DNA from 3 places in the Streptomyces sp. NPDC029836 genome. Region 3 is predicted to be linked to each of the others. Evidence: predicted binding sites of a transcription regulator. Region 3 holds the regulator's gene; each other region holds the start of a gene.
The links. The regulator HrcA, encoded in region 3, represses chaperone genes, less so after heat shock. The targets are predictions, from matches to a motif close to TTNGCACTCNGNNNNNCNGAGTGCNAA.
Positions count from the first base shown of each region.

Region 1 (9,703 bases), on a different contig from region 3:
GTCGGTGACCATGCCGGACTCGGACCGCTTGACCAGGTCGACCTGGTTCGCCTGGTCGGCGATCGACAGGTTGCGGTGCAGCACGCCGACGCCGCCCTGACGGGCCATCGCGATGGCCATGCGGGCCTCGGTGACCTTGTCCATGGCGGCGGACAGCAGCGGGACGTTCACCCGGACGTTCCGCGAGATGAGGGAGGAGGTGTCGATCGCGTCAGGCGACATGTCCGACGCGCCCGGCAGCAGCAGCACGTCGTCGTAGGTCAGTCCGAGCGTGGCGAATTTGTCGGGCACTCCAGTCGAACCGCTGTCAGTCATGACACCTTCCCAAATGGTCTTGCTCAGCGCGGATGTCCATGCTAACGGGATCCCGCAGCGTCTCATTCCACGACCAGGACCAGGCAGAAGTTTCGTCGTTTCCTACGATGGAATCGACGAGTTCACGCCACTCGGAGCCGACGGACCGGACCCGTTCGTTCCGCCGGACGGGCTCACTGCTCGGCGAGCGCCCGGAGCCTGCTGAGCGCGCGGTGCTGCGCGACGCGCACCGCGCCGGGGGACATCCCGAGCATCTGCCCGGTCTCCTCGGCGGTCAGCCCGACGGCCACCCGCAGGACGAGCAGCTCGCGCTGGTTCTCGGGCAGGTTGGCGAGCAGCTTCTTGGCCCAGGCGGCGTCGCTGCTGAGCAGGGCGCGTTCCTCCGGCCCGAGCGAGTCGTCCGGCCGCTCCGGCATCTCGTCGGAGGGGACGGCCGTACTGCCGGGGTGTCGCATCGCGGCCCGCTGGAGGTCGGCGACCTTGTGCGCGGCGATGGCGAAGACGAACGCCTCGAAGGGGCGGCCGGTGTCCCGGTAGCGCGGAAGAGCCATCAGCACCGCGACGCAGACCTCCTGCGCCAGGTCCTCCACGAAGTGACGAGCGTCACCGGGGAGCCGCGACAGGCGGGTGCGGCAGTAGCGGATCGCGAGGGGGTGCACGAAGGCGAGCAGATCGTGCGTGGCTTGTTCGTCACCGTCGACGGCCCGCCGTACGAGCGCGCTGACAGCCCCGGTACCACCGCTCTTGGCGGCGCCGTTCGGGCCGGTGGCCGCGGGTGACCCCAGGGCCTCGTCGTCGCGCATCAATCCATGGTGCCTTGGCGTCGGAGGATTCGCGGCACCGCGGTCCGTGTTGTGCGTCGAAGCGTTATGCGGAGCGTTGGGAGCGGGTGCGCCGGAAGTCATCTCCTGCACCCTCCCCTCCGCTCGGCCCGGATCTTCCCCGAGGACTGCACGTCTCCAAGAATGCGGCACACCTCAAGCATGCGGCATCGCGCCCGAAGCGACACGTCCCCTTGATTGTGCCCCGCCAATCCCCGGGCGTGCACCGGGTTCGGCGGGACACGGGCGGACCGCACCGCCGCCGCCCGAAGGGCCACCCCGCGGTGGCGCCCCGTCCGCCGGTGGCGGACGGGACCGCTCGCGGTGGCCGGCCCCGGGCCCCGCGGTCAGCGGACGAGGCCCCAGCGGAAACCGAGCGCCACGGCGTGCGCCCGGTCCGAGGCGCCGAGCTTCTTGAACAGCCGGCGGGCGTGGGTCTTGACCGTGTCCTCGGAGAGGAAGAGCTCGCGCCCGATCTCCGCGTTGGACCGGCCGTGGCTCATGCCCTCCAGCACCTGGATCTCGCGCGCGGTGAGGGTGGGCGCTGCGCCCATCTCCGCCGAGCGCAGCCGGCGCGGGGCCAGCCTCCAGGTCGGGTCGGCGAGGGCCTGGGTGACCGTGGCCCGCAGTTCGGCGCGCGAGGCGTCCTTGTGCAGGTAGCCGCGGGCACCGGCTGCGACGGCGAGCGCCACGCCGTCCAGGTCCTCCGCGACCGTCAGCATGATGATGCGGGCGCCGGGGTCGGCCGAGAGGAGCCGGCGGACCGTCTCGACACCACCGAGCCCGGGCATCCGGACATCCATCAGGATGAGGTCGGACCGGTCGGCACCCCAGCGGCGGAGGACTTCCTCACCGTTGGCCGCCGTCGTCACACGCTCGACGCCGGGCACGGTGGCAACCGCGCGACGGAGCGCCTCTCGGGCAAGCGGGGAATCGTCGCAGACGAGGACGGATGTCATGACCGCCCTCCGCAGCTGCTGATGCGCGTCACCTTGAGCCTCCAGGCTGGTACGTATCGTCACCTGTGCGGTCGATGCCCCCGGACACATGTCCGAGAACTTCTTGGTTCAACCGCCTTCGCACTCTCAACGATGGTCACTCGAAAGAGTTACGGGTCGGACGGACACCTTCAGCACCCTACGTGAGGAAGCGATCACGGCGGTGGAGGCGCGTACCGCGTGTCCTCCATCTGGAGCTATGCCCTATTTGGCGGCTTTCCTTCCGTTTGGCACATGTCTGAGGCTAGATTCCCAATGAGTCATATTTACATCTACTCCGACAGTAGGTGTGGAGACATGGACCGTATCCGCCTCAGTACCGGCCCCAAGAGGACTACCAATGGCAGATTTCTCCCGCCTCCCCGGACCGAACGCCGACCTGTGGGACTGGCAGCTGCTCGCCGCCTGCCGCGGGGTCGACAGCTCCCTGTTCTTCCATCCGGAAGGCGAGCGGGGCGCGGCCAGGAGCGCGCGCGAGGCCTCGGCTAAAGAGGTCTGCATGAGATGCCCGGTGCGTGCGGAATGCGCCGCGCACGCACTCGCCGTCCGCGAGCCCTACGGGGTGTGGGGCGGCCTGACCGAGGACGAACGCGAGGAGCTGATGGGCCGCGCACGGCACCGCCTGATCCCGGCATCGAGTGCGATCGGACCGACCGCGCCGCACTGACCGCACGAACCCGCCCGCCACAGCACCCGAAGGAACGTTTCCTCGGATCCGTCGGGCCCGACCACGGGCCCGACGGGGGACGAGGGCCGGGACGTCACGCGTTCGGCCGTACCGCCGTACGGTCAGCGCGCGGCGGCCCGCGCCAGTTCGCCCAGGGTCGCCGCGACGGCCGGCACCCGCGCGAGGTCCGGCAGCGTCAGGGCCACGACCTCGCGTTCGACGGCCGGTTCCACGGCCAGGGTGCTGACGCCCTTGGCCCGTACGGACTCCACCGCGAGCTCCGGCAGCACCGCGACGCCGAGCCCCGCGCCGACCAGGCCGACCACGGCCGGGTAGTCGTCGGTGGCGAAGTCGATCCGCGGCGTGAAGCCGACGCCCTCGCACACCTCCACGAGGTGGCGGCGGCAGCGCGGGCAGCCCGCGATCCAGGGCTCGTCCGCCAGCTCCGCCATGCCCACCCGCTCGGCCCCCGCCAGCCGGTGCCCCTCCGGGACCAGCCCGACGAGGCGGTCGGTGAGCAGCGGCGTGACCACGAGGTCCTCCCACTCGGACGCCGGGCCGGCCGCCGCGCCGTAGCGGAAGGCCAGCGCCAGGTCGCAGTCCCCCTCGCGCAACATCTCGACGGAACGCGGGGGTTCGGCCTCGACCAGCGAGATCCGGGTGCCCGGGTGCGCGGCGCGCATGGCCGCGAGCGCGGTCGGCACCAACGTGGAGCTGCCGCTGGGGAAGGACACCAGCCGGACCCGGCCGGCGCGCAGGCCGGCGATGGCCGCGACCTCCTCCTCGGCGGCGGTCAGTCCGGCCAGGATCCCGGCCGCGTGCCGCACCAGGGCCTCGCCTGCCTGCGTCAGGCGCATCTCGCGGCCCGTACGGATCAGCAGCGGGGTGCCCGCCGACTGTTCGAGGGCCTTCATCTGTTGGGAGACGGCGGGCTGGGTGCAGCCGAGTTCGCGCGCGGCGGCGGAGAAGGAGCCGGTCCCGGCGACGGCGCGCAGGACCCGGAGATGACGTGCCTCTATCACCCCTTGAGCATAAGCCCGACTTTGACCACGGCGTCCGTACCGAGGTGTCGCTTTGAGCACGCCCGGTCGGTCGTGGCGGCATCCGCCCCGTGCGGGCACGGTCGGTAGCCGTTCGCGGGACGGCCCGAACACCGGCCCCGCCCCGCGGGACACCCCCTGACCCGGGCGGCTAGGTTGCGCCTATGACGACTGCGTTGATTACGGGATCCACCGCGGGCATCGGCGCCGCCTTCGCCCGCCGGCTCGCCTCCCAGGGACACAACCTGGTGCTGGTGGCGCGCGACACCGAGCGACTGGCCGAGCAGGCCACCGAGTTGCACGACCGGCACGGCATCGAGGCCGAGGTGCTGGCCGCGGACCTGTCCACCGAGGAGGGCATCGCGGCCGTCGAGACCCGCCTGGATGACCGTACGCACCCGGTGGACCTGCTGGTCAACAACGCCGGCTTCGGCAACAAGGGGCGCTACCTCGAAGTGTCCATGGCGGACGAGCTGACCATGATCAAGGTGCACATCGAGGCGGTGCTGCGGCTGACCTCGGCGGCCACCGCGTCGATGCGCTCGCGCGGTCGCGGCGGGGTCATCAACGTGGCCTCGGTGGCGGCCTTCGTGCCGCGCGGCACCTACGGCGCCAGCAAGGCCTGGGTCGTGCAGTTCACCCAGGGGGCGGCAAAGGACCTGGCGGGTTCCGGGGTGCGCCTGATGGCCCTGTGCCCCGGCTTCGTACGGACCGAGTTCCACGAGCGGGCCGGCATGGGCACGGACAACATCCCGGGCTGGCTGTGGTTGGACGCCGACAAGCTGGTGGCCGCGGCGCTGGCCGACCTGGCGCGCGGCCGGACCGTGTCGATCCCGGACCCGCGGTACAAGGCGCTGATGGGCGTGGTGAAGCTGACCCCGCGCGGGCTGCTCGGCGGGGTGTCGTCGCGTACGGGACGCAAGTACGGGCCGCAGTAGCCCCTGGAACCCGTTCGGCCGGTTCATAAACCAGCCAAACGGGTGAAATCTCCCTAAACTGGACGTGTCCTGATCCGGCCCGGGAGGCGACGCGATGACATTCGTACAAGTGATCGACTACGAGACCAGACGGTTCGCCGAGATGAACGCGCTGATCGACCGTTGGGCGGAGCAGAGCAGCGGTCGGCGCACCGCCACGCGCGCGCTGCTCGGCCAGGACCGGGAGGCGCGGAACCACTACGTGGACATGGTGGAGTTCTCCTCGTACGAGGAGGCCATGACGAACTCCCACCTCCCCGAGACCGAGCGGATGTTCCAGGAGATGGTGTCCCTCTGCGAGGGCATGCCGAAGTTCATGAACCTCGACGTGGTCCGCGACCAGCACCTCAACAAGCAGCTCGTGGAGCGGGTGTTCCAGGACGCCGTCATGGGCGGGGACATGAGCGTCCTCGACGAGTGCTTCGCGGCGAACTACATCGACCACGACATCAGCAAGGAGGAGTCCACCGTCATCGGACGGGAGGGCATGCGGTCGGACATCGAAACCTGGCGCGGAGCCTTCGACATGGTCTTCGAGCCGACGGCCCGGCTGGCCGAGGGCGATCTGGTCACCACGCTGTGGAACTGGCGCGGCACCCACGACAAGGGCCCGTTCATGGGCGTCGAACCGACCGGGAAGACGTACACGATGTCCGGGAGCACCACGTTCCGGTGTGTCGGCGGGGAGATCGTCGAGGGTTGGTGGCACTACAACCCCGGAGCCCTGCAACGGCAGATGGGCGGATCGGGTACCCCGTACGGGTCCTGAGTCCGCACACGGGGAAGGCCCCGTCCCGCGGCTGCGGGACGGGGCCTTCTCGGCGTGGTGCGTGCGATCAGTGGCTGTGGCCGTGACCGTGACCGTGACCGGCGTCGCCCTCTTCCTCGGCCGGCTTCTCGACGACCAGGGTCTCGGTCGTGAGCAGCAGCGAGGCGATCGAAGCGGCGTTCTCCAGCGCGGAACGGGTGACCTTGACCGGGTCGATGACGCCGGCCTTGACCAGGTCGCCGTACTCGCCGGTGGCGGCGTTGAAGCCCTGGCCCTTGTCGAGCTCGGCGACCTTCGAGGTGATGACGTAACCCTCGAGACCGGCGTTCTCGGCGATCCAGCGCAGCGGCTCGACGGCGGCGCGGCGCACGACGGAGACGCCGGTGCCCTCGTCGCCGCTCAGGCCGAGGTTGCCCTCGAGGACCTTGACGGCGTGGACGAGCGCGGAGCCACCGCCGGAGACGATGCCCTCCTCGACCGCGGCGCGGGTCGCCGAGATGGCGTCCTCAAGGCGGTGCTTCTTCTCCTTGAGCTCCACCTCGGTGGCGGCGCCGACCTTGATGACGCAGACGCCACCGGCGAGCTTCGCCAGGCGCTCCTGCAGCTTCTCGCGGTCCCAGTCCGAGTCCGTGGACTCGATCTCGGCCTTGATCTGGTTGACGCGGCCCGCGACGTCGGCGGAGTTGCCACCACCGTCGACGATGGTCGTGTCGTCCTTGGAGACGGTCACGCGGCGCGCGGAGCCCAGGATGTCCAGACCGGCCTGGTCGAGCTTGAGGCCGACCTCCTCGGCGATGACGGTCGCACCGGTGAGGGTGGCGATGTCCTGGAGCATGGCCTTGCGGCGGTCACCGAAGCCGGGGGCCTTGACGGCGACCGCGTTGAAGGTGCCGCGGATCTTGTTGACGACGAGGGTGGAGAGCGCCTCGCCCTCGACGTCCTCGGCGATGATCAGCAGCGGCTTGGAGGCGCCGGCCTGGATGACCTTCTCCAGCAGCGGCAGCAGGTCCTGGATCGAGGAGATCTTGCCCTGGTGGATCAGGATGTACGGGTCATCGAGGATGGCCTCCATACGCTCCTGGTCGGACACCATGTACGGCGAGAGGTAGCCCTTGTCGAAGGCCATGCCCTCGGTGAACTCGAGCTCCAGGCCGAAGGCGTTGGACTCCTCGACGGTGATGACACCGTCCTTGCCGACCTTGTCCATCGCCTCGGCGATGAGCTCGCCGACCTGCGAGTCCTGCGCGGAGAGCGCGGCCACGGCGGCGATGTCGGACTTGTCCTCGATCGGGCGGGCGGTCGCGAGGAGCTCCTCGGACACGGCCTTGACCGCGGCGTCGATCCCCTTCTTCAGGGCGGCCGGGGAAGCACCCGCGGCGACGTTGCGCAGACCCTCGCGGACCAGTGCCTGGGCCAGCACGGTGGCGGTGGTGGTGCCGTCACCCGCGATGTCGTTGGTCTTGGTCGCCACCTCCTTCACGAGCTGGGCGCCCAGGTTCTCGTACGGGTCGTCCAGCTCGACCTCGCGAGCGATGGTGACACCGTCGTTCGTGATGGTGGGCGCGCCGAACTTCTTGTCGATGACGACGTTGCGGCCCTTGGGGCCGATCGTCACCTTGACCGTGTCGGCAAGCTTGTTGACGCCGCGCTCGAGGGCGCGACGGGCGTCCTCGTCAAACTTCAGAATCTTCGGCATGGGAGCGGTTCCGCCCTCTCGTTGCGATCCTCGGCCGCTCACCGCGACCGCATGGAAACGAACTACGCCCCTCGCCGCCCGGCATCAGCAGGGTGACCAGGGGCGTAGCTCACAGCAAAACTGGAGAAGTGATTACTTCTCGACGATCGCGAGAACGTCGCGAGCCGAGAGGACGAGGTACTCCTCGCCGTTGTACTTCACTTCGGTGCCGCCGTACTTGGAGTACAGGACGACGTCGCCGACGGTGACGTCGAGCGGAAGACGGTTGCCGTCCTCGAAGCGACCGGGACCGACGGCAAGGACGACGCCCTCCTGGGGCTTCTCCTTCGCGGTGTCCGGAATGACCAGGCCAGAGGCCGTGGTCTGCTCGGCGTCGAGCGGCTGGACCACAATGCGGTCCTCGAGCGGCTTGATGGCAACCTTGGAGCTGGTGGTCGTCACGATCCGACCTCCCCCTTCGGGAATCCGGGGTTAACTGTCTGAGGTGGCGACCAGGTCGATCCGTCGTCGCGGGTGCCGGACCTGCCTGTCGCTGTGTTGGCACTCACCAGTGGCGAGTGCCAGGTGTGACACTATTCCGGCGATTAGCACTCGGTCAAGCGGAGTGCCAACACGCGCCGGCCGAGCCGGGCGGATTCGGCCGCCCGGAAGGCGTGTTGAGGCCTGGTCACAGGCTTTCCCCCGGGTCGCACGGCCAGATATTTTTCCGTGTCCCCGCAGGTCCGCGGCGCACCTTCACCGCCGGGGACGGCTCCTTCCCCCTCACCCGGGTCTCCGTGGACACCACCTTCGACGCCCCGCCGACCGCCCCGGCCGCGACCGTCGTCAGCGGGCCCGACGCCACCGATGCGGTCTGCGCCGAACGCGGGGCCCGGGCCCTACCGGGCGCCACGGGGGCTGCTCGGCCTCGCCGTCGCGGTGTGGGACGTCCGCTCCGTCGCCCGCGCCGTCCGGGCCTCCCGGGCGGGGGCGGGGACCGGTGTCGCGTCCGGGCCGGCCACCGCCTGACGGGTGTTCCCGTCCGGTATGTGACGCTTGAGCGGTGCGCATCCTGGTCGTCGAAGACGAAGAGAACCTGGCCGAATCCCTACGACAGGGCCTCTCCGCCGACGGCCACCGCGTCGAGGTGGCCCACGACGGGCACCGCGGCCTCGACCTGGCCCGCACCGGCGGACCGTACGACGTCGTGGTCCTGGACCTGATGCTGCCGGGCCTCGACGGCCACGAGATCTGCACCCGGATGCGCGCCCACGGCGACCCGACCCCCGTCCTGATGCTGACTGCCCGCGACGGGGAACGCGACGAGGCCGACGGGCTCGACGCGGGCGCCGACGACTACCTCACCAAACCGTTCTCCTTCGTGGTGCTCGGCGCCCGGCTGCGGGCCCTCACCCGGCGGGCCGCCGCCCCCGAACCCACCGTCCTGCGGGTCGGGGACCTCGTCCTCGACCCGCAGGACCGGCGCTGCCGGCGCGGCACCCGGGACATCGAACTCACCGCCCGCGAACGGGGCGTCCTCGCCTGCCTGATGGAACGGCCCGGCCGGGCCGTCGCCAAGCAGGACATCCTCGACGAGGTCTGGGACACCCCGCACGCCATCGATCCGAACATCGTGGAGGTGTACGTCTCCTCCCTGCGCAAGAAGATCGACGCGCCCTTCGGCCGCCGCTCCATCCTCACCGTCCACGGAACCGGCTACCGGATGGCGCCCGACGGTGGCGAGTAGCCTGCGGGCCCGTACCGCCCTGGCCGCCGCCCTCGCGATGGCGGCGGTCCTGGCCGTCGGCGGGCTGTGGCTGCACGCCGTGCTGCGCGCCAACCTCCTCGACAACACGACCGGTCGCACCGAGCTCGCCGCCCGCAAGGCCGCCGCCCAGTTCGACGCCCGGGCCCTGTCCCCCGGCGGGCGGCTGCCCGCGCCCGAGGGCGGGGTCGACCTGGTCCTCGTACGGGACGCGGCCGGGCGGACGGTCGCCGCCAGCGGCGACCCGAAGGACGCCCCGGACTTCGGCGCGCTGTTCCCCGGCCCCGGCGACGACTCCCGCTCGACGGTCCTGCCCCCGGCCCACCCCGGCGGCCTGCGCCGCGCGGTGGTGGTCGTCGCGACGCCGGGGCCGGTGGGGGGTGGTGGGGCCGGGGCTGCCGTGGGGGCCGGCGGGGCTGCCGGGGAGCGTGGTCCGTACGCCGTGTACGCGGCGACCGTGCTCGGCGACGTGGACGACGCCACCCGGGCCATCGCCGCCGGCCTGCTCGCCGGCGCGCCCCCGCTCGTCGCCTTCGCCGCCGCGCTGGCCTGGTGGGTCACCGGCCACGCCCTGCGCCCCGTCACCGCGATCCGTACCGGGCTGGCCGCCGTCACCGCGAGCGAGCTGGATCGGCGGGTGCCCGACCCGGGCGGCGCGGACGAGATAGCCCGGCTG
Region 1 covers NZ_JBVHZI010000013.1:48,541-58,243, forward strand. The annotation lists gene guaB (IMP dehydrogenase) at 1-315, opposite strand, end outside; gene ACZ4XJ_RS29800 (sigma-70 family RNA polymerase sigma factor) at 489-1,118, opposite strand; gene ACZ4XJ_RS29805 (response regulator transcription factor) at 1,484-2,095, opposite strand; gene ACZ4XJ_RS29810 (WhiB family transcriptional regulator) at 2,475-2,801, shown strand; gene ACZ4XJ_RS29815 (LysR family transcriptional regulator) at 2,924-3,823, opposite strand; gene ACZ4XJ_RS29820 (SDR family NAD(P)-dependent oxidoreductase) at 4,006-4,779, shown strand; gene ACZ4XJ_RS29825 (ester cyclase) at 4,874-5,587, shown strand; gene groL (chaperonin GroEL) at 5,655-7,283, opposite strand; gene groES (co-chaperone GroES) at 7,416-7,724, opposite strand; gene ACZ4XJ_RS29840 (response regulator transcription factor) at 8,326-9,009, shown strand; gene ACZ4XJ_RS29845 (sensor histidine kinase) at 8,999-9,703, shown strand, end outside.
Region 1: groES (co-chaperone GroES) is a predicted target of HrcA. The motif match lies at 7,868-7,894, and genes of this name have one in related genera.

Region 2 (9,703 bases), on a different contig from region 3:
GCATCCGCACGCCCGGCTCGGCGACGCCCCGGCGCACCGCCTCCCGGTCGGCGTCGGACAGGGCCGCGCAGATCCACACGGCCTCCGGCTGCCGGGCGAGGGCCGCGGAGAGACCGGAGACGAGACCGCCCCCACCGCGCCGGGCACTGAGGGTGCCGTCCTGATCGAGGGCGTACGAGAGCGGGCCGCGGTTCGCGGCGACGAGTACCTGAGAAGCCATGCGGCCAACCTAGCCAGGCCCGCCCCCGGTCAAACGCCCGTACGCCGAGGGCCCGCGGAGGATTACGCCACGCGACGGCCCGCGTACTCCTCGATGCCCGCCATCGGCGGCCGCTCCTCGGTGTCCACCGGGTGCGTGCGCGGCACGAAACCGGCCGGCCCCCGCTCGAACTGCGTCAGCTCCGGCCGTACGAGGTGCCCGCGCGAGAGCCGCAGCTGCGCCGTGCGGTAGATCGCCGCGGCCATCCGACCGAGCGCCTGCCCGTCCTGGTGGCGGTGCAGCCGGACGCCCACGTCGACCTGGGCCAGCGCGTCCAGTCCGACGGTGTGCAACGCGTCCACGAGCAGGCCCAGCTCGACCCCGTACCCGACGGGGAACGGCAGCCGCTCCAGCAGCGAGCGGCGTACGGCGTACTCGCCGCCCAGCGGCTGCACGAAGCCGGCCAGCTGCGGCCAGTGCAGGTTCAGCAGCGGCCGGGCGACCAGCTCGGTGACCCGGCCGCCCTGACCGGGGGCGTCGCCCAGGGGGCGGTCGTACATCGCCTTGACGAACTGCACCTGCGGATCGGTCAGCAGCGGACCCACGATCCCGGACACGAACGCGGAGTCGAAGTCCCGCAGGTCGGCGTCGACGAAGCAGACGACCTCGCCGGTCGTCGCCAGCAGCGAGCGCCACAGCACCTCGCCCTTGCCGGGCAGCGCCGGAATGCGGGGGAGGAGCTCGTCACGGTGCACGACCCGGGCGCCGGCGGCGGCGGCGACCTTCGCCGTCCCGTCCGAGGAACCCGAGTCGATCACCACGAGTTCGTCGACCAGCGCGATGGCCGGGCCGTCGATCAGATCGCGCCGGATCACCTCGACGATCCGTCCGACGGTGGCCTCCTCGTCGAGGGCGGGCAGCACCACGCTGACCGTCGTGCCCGTCGCCCGTTTCCGGTCGAGGAGCTGGTCGAGCGGTCGGTCGGCGGCGGACCAGGAGCGGGCGGCCAGCCAGCGCTCCACCTCTTCCAGCACTCTCGGGACTCCCTGCTGCGTCGGTGGTTTGGACCGAAAAGTGATCCATCTCGCGGTTCGGACGGCTGTCTCAACCACCCGGACCTTCGGTTACAGTCTTGAACAACGCGATGGCCCACCGCATGCCGGGGGTCCCGCGCACAAACGCCCGGACACGCCATGGAGCGCGCCGTCCGGTGCCATACCGCTCATCCAGAGGGGCAGAGGGATACGGCCCGTTGAAGCCCCGGCAACCCTCCAGTCGGTTCTCGCGAGGCGTCCACGACGCACTCCCGCGAGGTCCCCGACTAGGGAAGGTGCCAATTCCGTCTCATGGCGAAGTGCGCCATGGGGAAGATGAGGAGAAAGGGCCTCGCCATCATGGCTGCACAGACCGTCGCCACCTCTGCCGAGCAGGCGTCCGTTGATCTCGGACCCGCCACCGGCCTTTCCTGCCGCGAGTGCGGAACCCGCTTCGAGCTCGGTCCCATTTTCGCCTGCGTCGAGTGTTTCGGACCGCTGGAAGTCTCCTACGACCTGCCCCTCGGCGACCCCGAGGCCCTGCGCGCCGCCATCGAGGCCGGCCCCGACAACATCTGGCGCTACGCCCCGCTGCTGCCCGTCCCGGCGAACGTGGCCTCCAAGCCGAACCTGAACCCCGGCTTCACCAAGCTGGTCGACGCCGCCAACCTGGCCAAGGAACTGGGCGTCACCGGCAAGCTGTACGTCAAGGACGACTCCGGCAACCCGACGCACTCCTTCAAGGACCGCGTCGTGGCCATCGCCGTCGAGGCCGCCCGCGCCTTCGGCTTCACCACCCTGTCCTGCTCCTCCACCGGCAACCTGGCCGGCGCCGTCGGCGCCGCCGCCGCCCGCGCCGGCTTCCGTTCCTGCGTGTTCATCCCGCACGACCTGGAGCAGGGCAAGGTCGTCATGGCCGGTGTCTACGGTGGCGACCTCGTCGGCATCGAGGGCAACTACGACGACGTCAACCGCTTCTGCTCCGAGCTCATCGGCGACCCGCTGGGCGAGGGCTGGGGCTTCGTCAACGTCAACCTGCGCCCGTACTACGGCGAGGGCTCCAAGACCCTGGCGTACGAGATCTGCGAGCAGCTCGGCTGGCGGCTGCCCGACCAGATCGTCATCCCGATCGCGTCCGGCTCCCAGCTCACGAAGATCGACAAGGGTCTGCAGGAGCTGATCAAGCTCGGCCTCGTCGAGGACAAGCCGTACAAGATCTTCGGCGCCCAGGCCGAGGGCTGCTCCCCGGTGTCCACCGCCTTCAAGGCCGGTCACGACGTGGTCCGCCCGCAGAAGCCGAACACCATCGCCAAGTCCCTCGCGATCGGCAACCCGGCCGACGGCCCGTACGTCCTGGACATCGCGCGGCGCACCGGCGGATACGTCGAGGACGTCAACGACACCCAGGTCGTCGAGGCCATCAAGATCCTCGCGCAGACCGAGGGCATCTTCGCCGAGACCGCGGGCGGCGTCACCGTCGGCGTGACGAAGAAGCTCATCGAGAACGGGCAGCTCGACCCGACGCTGACCACCGTGATCCTGAACACCGGCGACGGCCTCAAGACCCTGGAGGCGGTGGCCGCCGACAGCGGTCAGACCGCCACCATCCGCCCGAGCCTGGAAGCCTTCCGCGCCGCCGGCCTTGCCTGATCCTCCCCACGACACCCGGAAAGGCGGTAGCGCCATGAGCGTCAACGTCCGCATCCCCACCATCCTGCGCACCTACACCGGCGGCGTCGCCGAGGTTCCGGCCGAGGGCGCGACCCTGGCCGAGGTCATCGACTCCCTGGAGAAGAGCCACCCGGGCATCGCCGCGCGCGTCCTGGACGACCAGGGCAAGCTGCGCCGCTTCGTGAACGTCTACGTCAACGACGACGACGTGCGCTTCGAGGGCGGGCTGCAGACGGCGACGCCCGACGGCGCCGGCGTCTCGATCATCCCGGCCGTCGCCGGCGGCTGATCGTTCGCCCGCTCGCCCTCCCCGGGCGGCCGGCGCCGCCCGTCGATTTCCGAATTGCCCTCTCCGCCAATAAGTGGAGGGGGCAATTCTGCTTGATTGATAGCGGTAGAGTTGGGGAAGTCCCCTCCGCTGTTCTTGCCCGCCGCATATGAGCGGGGCCGGGGAGGGTTGACATTGAGTCAACATGAGTGCGCGCTATGGGGCTTTGGCGTGGATTGTCAGGCCCGAGTTGCCCGAGAATATGCCAAATTTTCACTCTATTTCAATGTTTTCGCGTGTCCGGAATTCTCGTCGGATTGACCTGTTGCAGACAGCAGCGGTGCGGATACATTCAGCCCCGGTCGAGGCGTTCCGGCGCAAGTTCTGACCCGGGTTCGCGAAGCGCGGACCTGCGCAAGGGCCAGTAATAGGGGAGTTAGGCATGGCTCAGGGCACCGTCAAGTGGTTCAACGCGGAGAAGGGCTACGGCTTCATCGCGGTCGACGGTGGCGCGGATGTGTTCGTCCACTACAGCGCCATCCAGATGGACGGGTACCGCACCCTTGAAGAGGGTCAGCGGGTCGAGTTCGAAATCTCGCAGGGCCAGAAGGGCCCGCAGGCGGACATGGTCAAGCTCGCTGCCGGCTGAGTCCCGAAGCGCGATCGACCACCGACGCACTCACACACGAGGGGCCCACATCCCGGACACGGGGATGCGGGCCCCTCGTGCGTGTCGGCCCCGGGGCCCTTGCGGAGCCCGGCCCCCGAGCCGCCGGCGGGCCCGGCGCGGGGCGGACATTGCTCGAAGCCGCTTGCACTCGCGGGGGTCGAGTGCTAATCATTGGCGTTAGCACTCTCCAGGTGAGAGTGCTACTAAGACGAGGACCGGGCCGGTGAGGCCCGCAGGGTCCGGCGGGAAGGAACCGCCGAATCCGCAGGCCGTCCGTCGCGGGCGCGGGCGCGGTCCGGAGCAATCCACCCCTGTCCGGGAGGACCACTTCAGATGGCCAAGATCATTGCGTTCAACGAGGAGGCCCGGCGCGGCCTTGAGCGTGGGATGAACCAGCTCGCCGACGCCGTCAAGGTCACCCTTGGCCCCAAGGGTCGCAACGTCGTCCTTGAGAAGAAGTGGGGCGCCCCCACGATCACCAACGATGGTGTCTCCATCGCCAAGGAGATCGAGCTCGAGGACCCGTACGAGAAGATCGGCGCCGAGCTGGTCAAGGAAGTCGCCAAGAAGACGGACGACGTCGCCGGCGACGGTACGACCACCGCCACCGTGCTCGCCCAGGCCCTCGTGCGCGAGGGTCTGCGCAACGTAGCCGCCGGCGCCAACCCGATGGCTCTCAAGCGCGGAATCGAGAAGGCCGTCGAGGCCGTCTCCGCCGCCCTGCTGTCGCAGGCCAAGGATGTCGAGACCAAGGAGCAGATCGCTTCGACGGCCTCCATCTCCGCCGCCGACACCCAGATCGGCGAGCTCATCGCCGAGGCGATGGACAAGGTCGGCAAGGAAGGCGTCATCACGGTCGAGGAGTCGCAGACCTTCGGCCTGGAGCTTGAGCTCACCGAGGGCATGCGCTTCGACAAGGGCTACATCTCGGCGTACTTCGCCACCGACATGGAGCGCATGGAGTCGTCCCTCGACGACCCGTACATCCTGATCGTCAACTCCAAGATCGGCTCGGTCAAGGACCTGCTGCCGCTCCTGGAGAAGGTCATGCAGTCCGGCAAGCCGCTGCTGATCATCGCCGAGGACGTCGAGGGCGAGGCCCTGTCGACCCTGGTCGTCAACAAGATCCGCGGCACCTTCAAGTCCGTCGCCGTCAAGGCCCCGGGCTTCGGCGACCGCCGCAAGGCCATGCTCGGTGACATCGCCATCCTCACGGGCGGCACGGTCATCTCCGAGGAGGTCGGCCTCAAGCTGGAGAACGCCGGTCTCGACCTGCTCGGCCGCGCCCGCAAGGTCGTCATCACCAAGGACGAGACCACCATCGTCGACGGTGCCGGTGACAGCGACCAGGTTCAGGGTCGCGTCAACCAGATCCGCGCCGAGATCGAGAACTCCGACTCGGACTACGACCGTGAGAAGCTCCAGGAGCGCCTCGCGAAGCTGGCCGGCGGCGTGGCCGTCATCAAGGCCGGTGCCGCGACCGAGGTCGAGCTCAAGGAGCGCAAGCACCGCATCGAGGACGCCGTTCGCAACGCGAAGGCGGCCGTCGAAGAGGGCATCGTCGCCGGCGGTGGCGTGGCCCTGCTCCAGGCCTCCTCGGTCTTCGAGAAGCTGGAGCTCACCGGTGACGAGGCGACCGGCGCCAACGCCGTGAAGCTCGCGCTGGAGGCCCCGCTCAAGCAGATCGCCGTCAACGGTGGTCTCGAGGGTGGCGTCGTCGTCGAGAAGGTGCGCAACCTGCAGATCGGTTGGGGCCTGAACGCCGCGACCGGCGAGTACGTCGACATGATCGCCGAGGGCATCATCGACCCGGCGAAGGTCACGCGCTCCGCGCTGCAGAACGCCGCGTCGATCGCCGCGCTGTTCCTCACCACCGAGGCCGTCATCGCCGACAAGCCCGAGAAGGCCGGTGCCCCCGCGGGCGGCGGCATGCCGGGCGGTGACATGGACTTCTGATCGGCCCCTGGCTGATCGGCTGTTCTCGAACGAGGGCGGCACCCCACGGGGGTGCCGCCCTCGGGCGTTGTGGGGGCGTTGCGGGTTCCGGAACCGGGTCAGGTGAGGGGCTTGAGGAGCCAGACGTCCTCGTGGGACGCCGGGAAGCCGGGGACGCGGGCGACCTCGCGGTAGCCGTGGCGGGCGTAGAAGGCCGGGGCCTGGAAGGTGAACGAGGAGACCAGGATGCTCACGCAGCCCCGTCGGCGGGCCTCCTCCTCGGCCGTCAACAGCAGTTCGGCGCCCCGGCCGGAGCCCCGTTGGTCCTCGCGGACCCAGGTCATGCCGATGCCCGCGCGGTCGCCCCAGCTCCAGCCGGAGAGCCCCGCGACCAGCTCACCGTCCGCGTCGGTGATCCGTACGGTGAACTCCGACTGCGCGTGCCCCGCCGTCGCCGCCTGGTTGAAGGCGTCCAGTTCCTTGCTCAGCCGCGCGTCGAGCTCCGCGTCCGCGCCGCCTGTGGTGACGTCCACCCCGTTGTCGTTCATGGGCCCATTCTGGGCGGCCGGGCGGCCCGCGCCGAACGGTTTCCGGAGCGCGGGACATCAGGAGCCGGTGGTGTCGAGCGGGTAGGCGAAGGGGGGCGGGGCGTGGAGCGGCTCGCCGAAGGAGACCGTGACGCGGGGGTACGGGCCGGCGTGCCCGGTGCTTGGGACGGGTCGCTTTCGGGTGGGGCGGTTTGGTTGGATCGGGGTATGAGCGAACGCAGCGTGCCCTTCGTCAAGATCTGTGGTCTGAAGACCGCCCGCGACGTCGAGGTGGCCGTGGCCGCCGGGGCGGACGCCGTCGGCTTCGTCTTCGCCCCCGGCAGCCCCCGTACGGTCGACGCCGGCGCGGCGCGGGTGCTCGCGGCGGCGGTGCCGGACGGGGTGCTCACCGTCGGGGTGTTCCGGGGGCAGTCGGTGGCGGAGGTGCGCCGGCTCACGCAGGAGAGCGGGGTGCGCGCCGTGCAGCTCCACGGGGACGAGGGCCCGGAGTACTACGAGGACCTGCGCGCCCCCGGCCGGACGCTGGTCCGGGCCACCGCCGAGCACGTGCGCCGGTGCGGGGAGCTGGGGGAGGACCTGTTGCTGCTCGACGCCCCGGACCCGGGCTCCGGCAAGCCCTGGAACTGGGGCTCGGCGGGGTTCGTGGCGCCCGAGGGGCGGTGGCTGCTGGCCGGCGGACTCACCCCCGCCAACGTCGCGGAGGCCCTCGCGGCGACGGGCGCGTGGGGCGTGGACGTCTCCAGCGGGGTCGAGAGCGAGCGCGGGATCAAGTCCCCGCAGCTGATCCGTGCCTTCGTCGCGGCGGCCCGGGCCGGAAGCTGACCGCCGTTCGCCCGGCTCCGGCCGGGCCGGGGCGCGCGCCCCGGCGAAAGATTCCGTAGCGATCGTTATAGATGTCGTGCTACGTTCATTCTGTAGTGATCGCTATTGAATCCAGGGGGATCCGTCATGGAGAAGAACGCGCTGGTCACGGGTGGCAGTAGGGGTATCGGGCGGGCCGTCGCCGAGCGGCTCGCGGCGGACGGCGTGAGCGTCGTGCTCACGTACGCCAGCGATGGGGCGGCGGCCCGGGAGACCGTCGGGAAGATCACCGCGGCGGGCGGTCGGGCCCGCGCGCTGCGCGCGGAGTTCGGGCGCCACGGGGACGCGGCCGCCCTCTGGGAGGCGTACGACGCGCTGGAGCCGGGCGGGGTCGACATCATCGTCAACAACGCGGGCATCGGACTGCCGCTTCCCCTCGGGCAGGTCACCGAGGCGGACTTCGACCGGGTCTTCGCCGTGAACGTCCGCGCGCCGTTCTTCGTCGTGCAGGAGGGCCTCGGCCGGCTGCGCGACGGCGGCCGCGTCATCAACGTCTCCAGTGGCGCCGCGCGCCTCGCGATGCCGGAGATCCTCGCCTACGGGGCCACCAAGGGCGCGCTCGACAACCTGACCCTGAACCTGGCCAAGGAGCTGGGCCCGCGCGGGATCACCGTCAACTCCGTCGCGCCCGGCATCGTCGACACCGACGTCAACGCCGGTTGGCTGCGCGGCAACCCGGAGGCCGAGGCGCACGCCGCCTCCCTCGCGGCGCTCGGCCGGGTGGGCCGGCCGGAGGACATCGCCGACGTCGTCGGCTTCCTCGCCTCGGACGCGGCCCGCTGGGTCACCGGCCGCGTGGTCGACGCCACGGGCGGCGCGGGCCTGTAGCGGCCCCGCCGGGCCGGACCCGGGGGGTCGACCCCGCGACCGGATGCCCGCCCCGGCGACGGTCCCGGCTCGGCGCGGCCGCCCGCCGGCGGCGCGGCCGTACGGGTGGTCTTCGGGTGGCGGTCGGAGGCCGGGCGGGCCGCGCGGGGGCACGGATGGGAGGGAGCCGGCCCCGCGGAGGCACCCGTCGCGGTGGGGACGGCCGACCGTGCCGATCTCCGACCCCGTCAGGGAGTTCCCTTCATGCGCCTGCTCGCCCGCGTGGCCACCGCCGCGCTCCTCGCCGTGACCCCCGCGATGGCCGGTACGGCCTCCGCCGCGACGCCGGAGCCGACCCCGGCGCCGCTGTTCACCGCCGCCGACGCGGTGCCCGGCCGGTACCTCGTGACCCTGGAGCAGGGGGTGGACGCGGAGCGGGCGGCCCGGGGCCTGGGCCTGGAGCCGTCGTTCCTCTACACCTCGGCGCTGAACGGTTTCGCGGCGGCGCTGACCCCGCTCCAGCTGGCGGCGGTCCGCGACAGCCCGGGTGTGCGCTCGGTGGAGGAGGACGCCGAGGTGTGGTCCGTGCCGCGGCCCTCCGCCGCCCCCGGATCGCGGGCGCCGGCTGGCTCGTGGGGTCTGGACCGGATCGACCAGGAGCGGCTGCCGTTGGACGACGACTACACCGTCCGCGGCACCGGCGCCGGGGTGACCGTCTACGTACTCGACACCGGCATCGAGCGGGGCCACGAGGAGTTCGGCGGCCGGGCCTCGTCCGGCTTCGACGCCGTCGACGACGGCCGCGAGGGGGAGGACTGCCAGGGCCACGGCACGCACGTCGCGGGCACGGTGGCCGGCCGGACGTACGGGGTGGCGAAGGAAGCGGGCCTGGTGAGCGTCCGGGTCCTGCGCTGCGACGGCACCGGCACGTACTCGGGGATCGTCGCCGGGTTGGACTGGGTGGCCCGCAACGCCGTCCGCCCGGCCGTGCTGAACGCCTCGCTGGCCGGGGACCGGTCGGAGACCGTCAACAACGCGGCGACCGCGCTGGCCGACGCGGGCGTCCTGCCCGTCGTCGCCGCCGGCAACGCCACCCGGGACGCCTGCGCGTTCTCGCCCGCCTCCGCCGCGAAGGTGGTGACGGTCGCCGCGTCGGACGAGCGGGACGAGCAGCCCGCCTTCACCAACTCCGGCCCGTGCGTGAGCCTGTACGCGCCCGGCACGGACATCGTCTCGGCCCGGCTGGGCGGCGGGAGCGTGGCCCACGACGGTACGTCGATGGCCGCACCGCACGTCACCGGCGTCGCCGCGCTCTACCTGGCCGAGCACCCCGAGGCGCTGCCGGCGGAGGTCGCGGAGTTCCTCGTCGCCGCGTCCACGAAGGACGTCCTGACCGGCCTCGGCGACGGCAGCCCGAACCGGCTGCTGTTCACCGGCGGCCTCTGAGCGGTCTCCGAGCGGGCGGGGGAGGGCGGACGAGCGGGGGAGAGCAGGGGGGAGCCGGGGAGGGCGGGCCGGCGTCCGGGAGTAAGAGGTGCCCGTACAGGTGCCCCCACCGGTCCCCCGTACACGTGAACTTCGCGGGGCCGTGCCGACGTCGGGCGCCCGCACGTCCCGGACACGGTCGGCGGCACGACGTACGGGGTGGCGCGCTAGGCGACCCTGGTCAGCGTCCGCGTGCTGGGCTGCGACAACCGTGACGCCTGTCAG
Region 2 covers NZ_JBVHZI010000016.1:101,835-111,537, forward strand. The annotation lists gene ACZ4XJ_RS32150 (alpha,alpha-trehalose-phosphate synthase (UDP-forming)) at 1-220, opposite strand, end outside; gene ACZ4XJ_RS32155 (glucosyl-3-phosphoglycerate synthase) at 283-1,233, opposite strand; SAM riboswitch class I at 1,419-1,576, shown strand; gene thrC (threonine synthase) at 1,594-2,883, shown strand; gene ACZ4XJ_RS32165 (MoaD/ThiS family protein) at 2,918-3,193, shown strand; gene ACZ4XJ_RS32170 (cold-shock protein) at 3,615-3,821, shown strand; gene groL (chaperonin GroEL) at 4,176-5,798, shown strand; gene ACZ4XJ_RS32180 (GNAT family N-acetyltransferase) at 5,897-6,325, opposite strand; gene ACZ4XJ_RS32185 (phosphoribosylanthranilate isomerase) at 6,533-7,147, shown strand; gene ACZ4XJ_RS32190 (SDR family oxidoreductase) at 7,274-8,014, shown strand; gene ACZ4XJ_RS32195 (S8 family peptidase) at 8,258-9,439, shown strand.
Region 2: groL (chaperonin GroEL) is a predicted target of HrcA. The motif match lies at 3,984-4,010, and genes of this name have one in related genera.

Region 3 (9,703 bases):
TCGTCGCCGAAGGCGGCGGCGAGGGAGGTCCGCAGGCCGAGCCGGGCCAGCGCGGTGGCCATGTTGGCGACGCCGCCGGGGCTGGAGCCCATGCCGCGCGCCCAGGACTCCGTACCGCGCACCGGGGCGGAGTCGAGGCCGGTGAAGATGATGTCGAGGAAGACGGTGCCGGTGAGGTAGACGTCGCAGCCCGGTTCGTGGGGATCGCGGACCGGACCCAGCGGGTCCAGGTGGTCGAGCTCGCCCGGCTCGTCCGGCTCGTCCGGCTCTCCCTGCGGGCCGATGAGGCTGTCCCGACTGGTCACGGTGGTCTCCCCGCTGCGCGAAGGTCTGTGGCGCTCCATGAGGCTTCATGAAGCTCCCGATGGGTGCGGACGGTCCGGCCGGCTCCGGCCGGGTCTGCGAAGTGTCGTTTCTCCTCGTGGGTCGCGGGTGAAAAGCCCTGACGGGCGCCGGAAAACTGCCGGCGCCGTCCCGCCCGGCAGAGCCGAACCCAGTGTGACGCACCTCACCGCCGGATCGCCGCTCCGGGCGACACCCGCCTCGCGCGGCCCGGGCGCCCCGTCAGGGGCGCTTCGGTACCGCCACCGTCACCAGGTCCGCCGCGATCGTCAGCTCGCCCTCGAACCCCGCCGCCCGCGCCTCCCGCTCGAATGCCGAGGGGTCGGAGTACCGCTGCGAGAAGTGCGTCAGGACCAGGTGCCGGACGCCCGCGTCGCGCGCCACCCGCGCCGCCTGCCCCGCGGTGAGGTGGCCGTGGTCGGTGGCGAGCCGCTCGTCGGCCTCCAGGAACGTCGACTCGATCACCAACATGTCGCAGCCCCGCGCCAGCTCGTCCACCCCGGAGCACAGCCGGGTGTCCATGACGAAGGCGAACCGCTGACCGGCCCGGTGCTCGCTGACGTCGTCGAGACCGACCCCGCCCAGCCGGCCCTCGCGCTGGATCCGCCCCACGTCCGGCCCCTTGATCCCGTGCCGCGCGAGCAGCTCCGGCACCATCCGACGCCCGTCCGGCTCGGTGATCCGGTAGCCGAAGGACTCCACCGGGTGCGAGAGCAGTCGTGCTTCCAGGACGTACGAGGGCCCCCGTGCGAGCACCCCGTCCCGCGAGACGGGCTCCTCGGCGAGCGCCACCGTCTCCCGGTAGGCCGTCGCGTACCGGAGCCGGTCGAAGAACTTCTGCCCGGAGGCCGGGTAGTGCGCGGTGACCGGGTGCGGGACCTGGTCCAGGTTGATGCGCTGGATCACCCCGGCCAGGCCGAGGCTGTGGTCACCGTGGAAGTGCGTGACGCAGATCCGGTTGATGTCGTGCGCGGCGACCCCGGCGCGCAGCATCTGGCGCTGCGTGCCCTCGCCCGGGTCGAAGAGGATGCCCTCGCCGTCCCAGCGCAGCAGGTAGCCGTTGTGGTTGCGGTGCCGCGTGGGGACCTGGCTGGCGGTGCCGAGCACCACGAATTCGCGTACGGACACGACTTATCCCGGGGGCCATTCGAGGCCGCGGCCACCGAGCACGTGCGCGTGCGCGTGGAAGACGGTCTGGCCGGCGCCGGCGCCCGTGTTGAGGACGATCCGGTAGCCGTGCTCCTCGATCTTCTCGTCGGCGGCGACCCGGCCGGCCTCGGCCAGTACGTCGGCGGCGAGGGCCGGCGCGCCGGCCGCGAGGGAGGCGGCGTCGGGGTAGTGCGCCTTGGGGATGACCAGGACGTGGGTCGGTGCCTGCGGGTTGACGTCCCGGAAGGCGATGGTCGTCGCGGTCTCCCGGACCACGGTCGCCGGGACGGCGCCCGCGACGATCTTGCAGAACAGGCAGTCCGCCTGCGGTTCCCCGGCCATTGCTGCGCCTCCCGTGACGTTGATCGGTCCGGGCATCGTAGCCGCCCCCGGCGCCGCGGAAGGCTCGGTCCGCCGGAGATCCACCGGAGCCCGGCCGCCCCGGCGGGGGCGGCGGCTCAGGACCAGCGGCCGGTGCGCGCCAGCAGGACGGCGGTCGCGGCCGTGCCCGCGGTGGAGGTGCGCAGGACGCTGCGGCCCAGCCGGTGGGGCCGGGCGCCCGCCTGCGCGAAGGCGGCCAGTTCCTCGGGCGAGACGCCGCCCTCGGGGCCGACGACCAGGACGACGGAGCCCGATTCCGGCAGCGGGGCCGTGGCGAGGGCGTCGGAGGCGGCGTCGCGGTCCTCGTGGAGCACCATGGCCAGGTCGGCCTCGGCGAGCAGCGCGGCGACCTGTTTCGTGGAGAGCGCCTCGGCGACCTCGGGGAAGCGGACGCGGCGGGACTGCTTGCCGGATTCCCGGGCGGTGGCCCGCCACTTGGCCAGCGACTTGGCGCCGCGGTCGCCGCGCCACTGGGTGATGCAGCGCGAGGCCTGCCAGGGGACGATCGCGTCGACGCCGGTCTCCGTCATCGTCTCGACGGCGACCTCGCCCCGGTCGCCCTTGGGCAGGGCCTGGACGACCGTGATGCGGACGGCCGGTTCGGCTTCCTCGGACACCTCGGAGAGGGAGACGACGAGCCGGTCCTTGCCCTCGGCGGACTTCACGACGGCCTCGGCCCAGCGGCCGCGGCCGTCGGTGAGGACGAGTTCCTCGCCCGGGTTCAGTCGCTTCACGGACACGGCGTGCCGGCCCTCGGGGCCGTCCAGTACGAACTCGGGCCCCGCGGGGACCTCTTCGACCACGAACACGGGGGCCGTCATGACGCTCTCCTCGGGTGCAACATCTTCAACGTGCTCTGTGCCTCGGCCAGTTCGGCCGTCAGTAGTTCCACCAGGTCGCCGGCCGGCATCGTCCGTGCCATTCGGTGTCCCTGGCCGGCCCACAGGGACATGCCCTGCGGGTCGCCGGCGGCGGCGGCCGCCTTGCGCAGCCCGGAGGTCATGTGGTGGATCTGCGGGTAGGCGGCGGGGGCGTACGGTCCGTGCTCGCGCATGAACCGGTTGACCAGGCCCCGGGCCGGCCGGCCCGAGAACGCCCGGGTGAGTTCGGTGTGGGCGAACAGGGGGTCCGTCAGGGCCTTCTTGTGCAGCGGGTGCGCGCCCGACTCGGGGCAGGCGAGGAAGGCGGTGCCGAGCTGCGCCGCCTCCGCGCCGGCGGCGAGGAGGGCGGCGATCTGCGCGCCGCGCATGAGGCCGCCCGAGGCGATGAGGGGCAGGGTGACCGCTTCCCGTACCTGGGTGACCAGGGCGAGCAGGCCCACGCCGGCGGTGCCGTCGATCTGCGGGTCGTCGCGGTGGGTGCCCTGGTGGCCGCCGGCCTCGACGCCCTGGACGCAGAGGGCGTCGGCGCCGGCTTCCTGCGCGGCGCGGGCCTCGTCGACGGAGGTGACGGTGACGATGCCGTAGGTGCCGGCGTTGCGCAGCCGGGTGAACACGGCGGGCGCGGGGCAGCCGAAGGTGAAGGAGACGACGGGAACGGGGTCGTCGAGGAGAATGGCGAGTTTGGCGTCGTAGCCGTCGTCGCAGGTCCCGATGATGTCCTCCTCGGCGAGGGAGACCTCGTACCAGCTGGCCTCGCCGGCGAGCTGCCCTCGGTAGGCCTCGACGGCGGCCGGCTCGACGTAGCCGGTCTGCGGCATGAAGAGGTTCACGCCGAAGGGGCGGCGGGTGAGCCCGCGCGTCTGCTTGATCTCCTGGTACATGCCGTCGGCGGTCTTGTAGCCGCCGGCGAGGAAGCCCAGCCCGCCGGCCTCGCACACGGCGGCCGCCAGGGGCGGGCAGGAGGCGCCGCCCGCCATGGGAGCCTGCACGATCGGGTACCGGGAGAGACCGTTCGGTGCGGAGGACATGGACTGCATCGTGCCACGTCCCGACCACCGGACCGAATCACGGCATTCGCCTGGCATAGTCCCCTTCCCGCCCGGCCCGTTCGGGCCTGCGCGAACGCGCGGGAGCCCGGTCCGGGGTGACCCGGGCCGGGCTCCTGCGGCGGTGTCGCGGGCCGCTCAGCGGCCGTTGAACGCGTCCTTCAGACGGCTGAACAGACCCTGCTGGCCGGGCGCGAACTGCCCCGTGGGCCGCTCCTCGCCGCGCAGCTTGGCCAGCTGGCGCAGCAGTTCCTCCTGCGGGGCGTCCAGCTTGCTCGGGGTGGTCACCTCGACGTGGACGATGAGGTCGCCGCGGCCGCCGCCGCGCAGGTGCGTGACGCCGCGCCCGTGCAGCGGGATCGACTGGCCGGACTGGGTGCCGGGCCGGATGTCGATCTCCTCCATGCCGTCCAGGGTCTCCAGCGGGCACTTGGTGCCCAGGGAGGCCGCGGTCATCGGGATGGTGACCGTGCAGTGCAGGTCGTCGCCGCGCCGCTGGAAGGTCGGGTGGGGCAGCTCGTGGATCTCCACGTAGAGGTCGCCGGCGGGGCCGCCGCCGGGGCCGACCTCGCCCTCGCCCGCGAGCTGGATCCGGGTGCCGTTCTCGACGCCGGCGGGGATCTTGACCGTCAGGTTGCGGCGGGACCGGACCCGGCCGTCGCCCGCGCACTCGGTGCACGGGGTGGGGACCACGGTGCCGAAGCCCTGGCACTGGGGGCAGGGGCGCGAGGTCATGACCTGGCCCAGGAAGGACCGGGTGACCTGCGAGACCTCGCCGCGACCGCGGCACATGTCGCACGTCTGCGCGGAGGTGCCGGGTGCGGCGCCCTCACCGGAGCAGGTGGTGCAGACGATGGCCGTGTCGACCTGGATGGGCTTGGTGGTCCCGAAGGCCGCCTCGTCCAGTTCCAGCTCCAGGCGGATCATGGCGTCCTGGCCGCGGCGGGTCCGCGAGCGCGGTCCGCGCTGCTGGGACTGGCCGAAGAAGGCGTCCATGATGTCCGAGAAGTTGCCGAAGCCACCGGCTCCGAAGCCGCCCGCGCCGCCACCGCCGCCGGCGGAGAGGGGGTCCCCGCCGAGGTCGTGGACCTGCTTCTTCTGCGGGTCCGAGAGGACCTCGTAGGCGGCGTTGATCTCCTTGAAGCGCTCTTGCGTCTTGGGATCGGGATTGACGTCCGGGTGCAGCTCGCGGGCGAGCCGCCGGAACGCCTTCTTGATCTCGTCCTGCGATGCGTCGCGGCGCACGCCGAGTACGGCGTAGTAGTCCGTGGCCACTTACGACTCCGCCAGGATCTGTCCGACGTAACGTGCCACTGCGCGTACCGCTCCCATCGTTCCGGGGTAGTCCATGCGGGTCGGTCCGACCACGCCGAGTTTGGCGACTGCCTCGCCGCCCGAACCGTAGCCGACGGAGACGACCGACGTGGAGTTGAGCCCCTCGTAGGCGTTCTCGTGACCGATCCGTACCGCCATCCCCGACTCCCCTGCCTCGCCGAGCAGCTTGAGCAGCACGACGTGCTCCTCCAGCGCTTCGAGCACCGGCCTGATCGTCAAGGGAAAATCATGTCCGAAGCGGGTGAGGTTGGCGGTGCCGCCGATCATCAGCCGCTCCTCCGCCTCCTCCTCCAGCGTTTCGAGGAGGGTGTCGAGGACGGCCTTGACCGTCGCTCGGTCCTCGGTCTCGAACGACTCCGGAAGGTCCTGCACGAGCTGCGGCACGTCGGTGAACCGACGGCCGACGACCCGACTGTTGAGCCGCGCCCGCAGGTCGGCCAGGGAGGTCTCCCCGAAGGGCGTCTGGCAGTCCACGAGCCGCTGCTCGACCCGCCCGGTGTCCGTGATCACCACGAGCATCAGCCGGGCCGGGGCCAGGGAGAGCAGCTCGACGTGCCGGACGGTGGAGCGGGTCAGGGACGGGTACTGGACGACGGCGACCTGGCGGGTGAGCTGCGCCAGCAGGCGCACCGTGCGGCCCACCACGTCGTCGAGGTCGACGGCCCCGTCGAGGAAGTTCTGGATGGCCCTGCGCTCGGGCGTCGACAGCGGTTTGACCCCCGCCAGTTTGTCGACGAAGAGGCGGTAGCCCTTGTCCGTGGGGATCCGACCGGCGCTGGTGTGGGGTTGGGCGATGTAGCCCTCCTCCTCCAGCACGGCCATGTCGTTGCGCACGGTCGCCGGGGAGACGCCGAGGCGGTGCCGCTCGGTGAGCGCCTTGGAACCGACCGGTTCCTCCGTCCCGACGTAGTCCTGGACGATGGCGCGCAGCACTTCGAGCCTGCGTTCACTGAGCATCGCGCACACCTCCGGAAGCGGTCGTATCGGTCGGTCTCGGTCGGGCTGTGGTCGGGCTGTGGTCCTGCTTCGGTCGATCTTCGGCCCTGCTTCGGTCCGGCTCGATCGACCGTTGTTGGCACTCCGGGCGGGCGAGTGCCAGAGATCCCCCGGTCAGTGTACGGCCGGGTGGTACGAGCGGGGCAAGGGCGGCCCGTCAGGGTAGCGTCGCGCCATGGACGTACGTTGGGAAGAGGCGGGCTGGGAACGACTGACCGGACGGGCCGGTCGGCGCCGCCTTCCGGTGTGGGACTGCACGGTGGGACTGGTGGTGGGGGACGAGTCGGTCCTCCTGATCGACCCGGGTTCCTCGGTCCGGGAGGGCGCCGAGGTGGGCGCCGAGGCGGAGCGGCTGACGGGGCGCCGCGTGACCCATATCGCATTCACACACGGACATTTCGACCACGTCATGGGTGCGCCGGCCTTCCCGGAGGCCGAGGTCTTCGGCGCGGTCGGCCTGGAGCGGCTGCTGGCGTCCGCCAAGGGCCGCGAGGAGCTGCGGGCGAGCGCGGTGCGCAACGGGCTGGCGCCGCAGGACGCGGCCGAGGCGGCGGAGCTGTTGCGGGCGCCGCGGCACCTGGTGTCGGGCGAGTGGACGTTGGAGCTGGGCGGGGTGCAGGTGCTGCTGGCCAATCTGGGGCCCGCGCACTCGCAGTACGACCTGACCGTCTTCGTGCCGGGCGAGCGCGAGGTGGTGTTCTGCGGGGACCTCGTCGAGGAGTCGGGCGAGCCCCAGGCGGGCCGGGACGCGGTTCCCGGGCAGTGGCCCGCCGCCCTGGACCGGCTGCTGTCGCTGGGCGGGGACGACGCCGTGTACGTGCCGGGTCACGGAGCGCTGGTCACGGCCGGCTTCGTACGTGAGCAACGCGCCACACTGGCGGCCAGGTTCGGCGTGTCGGAGGCGTGATCGGCGCGGCTCTCCTACGCTCGGCCGGATGCGCGAGTACTCCCCCGACCTGACCCCGCAGTGGAAGCGCCCCCGGGCTGTGCCCCAGGTGCCGGCCGATCCCGGCCTGGTGGTCGAGGTCGCCGGCGGCGACTTCTGCGGCGCGGTCGTCGAGTGCGAGGCCGGCGTCGTGACCCTGGAGGACCGCTTCGGCAAGCGCCGGGCCTTCCCCCTGGAGCCGGCCGGCTTCCTGCTGGAGGGCGCCCCCGTGACCCTGGTGCGCGCCGCGCGGGCGCCGGCCGCGCCCGCCCGTACGGCGTCGGGTTCGGTGGCCGTCCCCGGGGCCCGGGCCCGGGTGGCCCGGGCGGGGCGCATCTACGTCGAGGGCCGGCACGACGCGGAGCTCGTGGAGCGGGTCTGGGGCGACGACCTGCGCGTCGAGGGCGTGGTCGTGGAGTACTTGGAGGGCGTCGACGACCTGCCCGCCGTGGTGGCGGAGTTCGACCCGGCTCCGGACGCCCGCCTGGGCGTCCTGGTGGACCACCTGGTTCCCGGCTCGAAGGAGTCCCGGATCGCGGCGGCCGTGACCGGCGCGGACGTGCTGGTCGTGGGCCACCCGTACGTGGACGTCTGGCAGGCGGTGAAGCCGTCCGCGCTGGGCATCGCGGCCTGGCCCGTGGTGCCGCGCGGCCAGGACTGGAAGACGGGCATCTGCCGTGCGCTGGGCTGGCCGGAGAACACCGGGGCCGCCTGGCAGCACATCCTGTCGCGGGTGACCTCGTACCGGGACCTGGAGCCCGCCCTGCTGGGGCGCGTCGAAGAGCTGATCGACTTCGTGACGGCGCCCTGAGGGCCCGGCCGACGGGCCCGGCGCCCGGCCGACCGGCCCCGCGCCCGGGCTAGTCGACCAGGTCCCGGACCACCGCGTCGGCCAGCAGCCGCCCGCGCAGGGTCAGCACCGCCCGGCCGGCCGCGTACGGTTCCGGTTCCAGCAGGCCGTCGGACAGGGCCCGGCCGGCCGCCGCGAGCCCGGCGGGGGCGAGCAGCGTCAGCGGGACGCCGTCCACGAGGCGCAGCTCCAGCAGGATCCGCTCCACCCGCCGGTCCTCCGCCGAGAGGAGTTCGCGCCCCGCGCCCGGGGAGCGGCCCTGGGCGAGGGCGGCCGCGTAGGCGCCGGGGTGCTTGACGTTCCACCAGCGGACCCCGCCGACGTGCGAGTGGGCGCCCGGTCCGGCGCCCCACCAGTCGGCGCCGCGCCAGTACAGCTCGTTGTGCAGGCAGCGGCCCGCCGGCGAGGTCGCCCAGTTCGACACCTCGTACCAGTGGTAGCCCGCGTCGGCCATCACCGAGTCCGCGATCAGATACCGGTCGGCGTGCACGTCGTCGTCGGTCATGGGGACCTCGCCGCGGCGGATGCGGCGGGCCAGCTGGGTGCCCTCCTCGACGATCAGGGCGTAGGCGCTGACGTGGTCGGGCCCGGCGCCCAGCGCGGCCTCCAGGGAGGCCCGCCAGTCGTCGTCGGACTCCCCGGGGGTGCCGTAGATCAAATCCAGGTTCACGTGCTCGAAGCCGGCTTCCCGGGCCTCCGCCACGCACGCCTCGGGGCGCCCGGGCGTGTGGGTGCGGTCGAGGACCTTCAGGACGTGCTGCTTGGCGCTCTGCATGCCGAAGGAGATCCGGTTGAAGCCGCCGGCCCGCAGTTCGGCGAGGTAGGCCGGGTGCACCGATTCGGGGTTGGCCTCGGTGGTGATCTCCGCGTCCTCGGCCAGGCCGAACTCGTCGCGGATCGCCGCGAGCATCCGTACGAGATCACCGGCGGGCAGCAGCGTGGGCGTGCCGCCGCCCACGAAGACGGTGCGCACGGCGCGCGGGTCGTCGCCGAGCACCTTGCGGGCGAGGCGGACCTCGTCGATCAGGGTGTCGGCGTAGTTCTCCCGGGAGGCGAGCACGCCGCCGGTGCCGCGCAGCTCGGTGGCCGTGTAGGTGTTGAAGTCGCAGTACCCGCAGCGGGTGGCGCAGTAAGGGACGTGCAGGTAGAACCCGAGCGGCCGGTCCCCCGCACCCACCAGGGCGTGCGACGGCAGCGAGCCGTCTTCGGGCATGGGTTCACCGTCGGGGAGTGCGGAAGGCATGCCCCCATTGTCCCGCACCCGCCGCCCCGGGCGGCCCGCCGGCGGCGGGGCGCCCGGGATCCCGCCCGCGAGGTGGCCGCGGGCGGGTCCGGACGGGCGGGTGTCAGGCCTCGCGCGAGCCCTCGTACATCTCCTCGATGAGGTACTTGAACTCGCGCTCGACGACCGGGCGCTTCAGCTTGAGGCTGGGCGTGAGGTCGCCGTGCTCGACGTCCAGGTCCCGGGGCAGCAGCCGGAACTTCTTGACCGTCTGCCAGCGCTGGAGGCCCTCGTTGAGGGTCTGGACGTACGTCTCGATGAGGCGCTCGGTCTCCGGCGCGGCCAGGACCTGCCCGTACGACTTGCCCTCCAGGCCGTTGTCGGCGGCCCAGACCAGGATCGAGGGCTCGTCGAGGGCGATCAGCGCGGTGCAGAAGTTCCGGTCGGCGCCGTGCACGACGATGCTGGAGACGTAGGGGCAGATGCCCTTGAACTGGCCCTCGATCTCCGCGGGGGCGACGTACTTGCCGCCCGAGGTCTTGATCAGGTCCTTCTTCCGGTCGGTGATGCGCAGGT
Region 3 covers NZ_JBVHZI010000002.1:714,676-724,378, forward strand. The annotation lists gene ACZ4XJ_RS09035 (PfkB family carbohydrate kinase) at 1-344, opposite strand, end outside; gene ACZ4XJ_RS09040 (ribonuclease Z) at 565-1,470, opposite strand; gene ACZ4XJ_RS09045 (histidine triad nucleotide-binding protein) at 1,474-1,833, opposite strand; gene ACZ4XJ_RS09050 (16S rRNA (uracil(1498)-N(3))-methyltransferase) at 1,950-2,693, opposite strand; gene ACZ4XJ_RS09055 (nitronate monooxygenase) at 2,690-3,781, opposite strand; gene dnaJ (molecular chaperone DnaJ) at 3,938-5,074, opposite strand; gene hrcA (heat-inducible transcriptional repressor HrcA) at 5,075-6,091, opposite strand; gene ACZ4XJ_RS09070 (MBL fold metallo-hydrolase) at 6,306-7,037, shown strand; gene ACZ4XJ_RS09075 (DUF3097 domain-containing protein) at 7,066-7,866, shown strand; gene hemW (radical SAM family heme chaperone HemW) at 7,916-9,148, opposite strand; gene ACZ4XJ_RS09085 (AMP-dependent synthetase/ligase) at 9,252-9,703, opposite strand, start outside.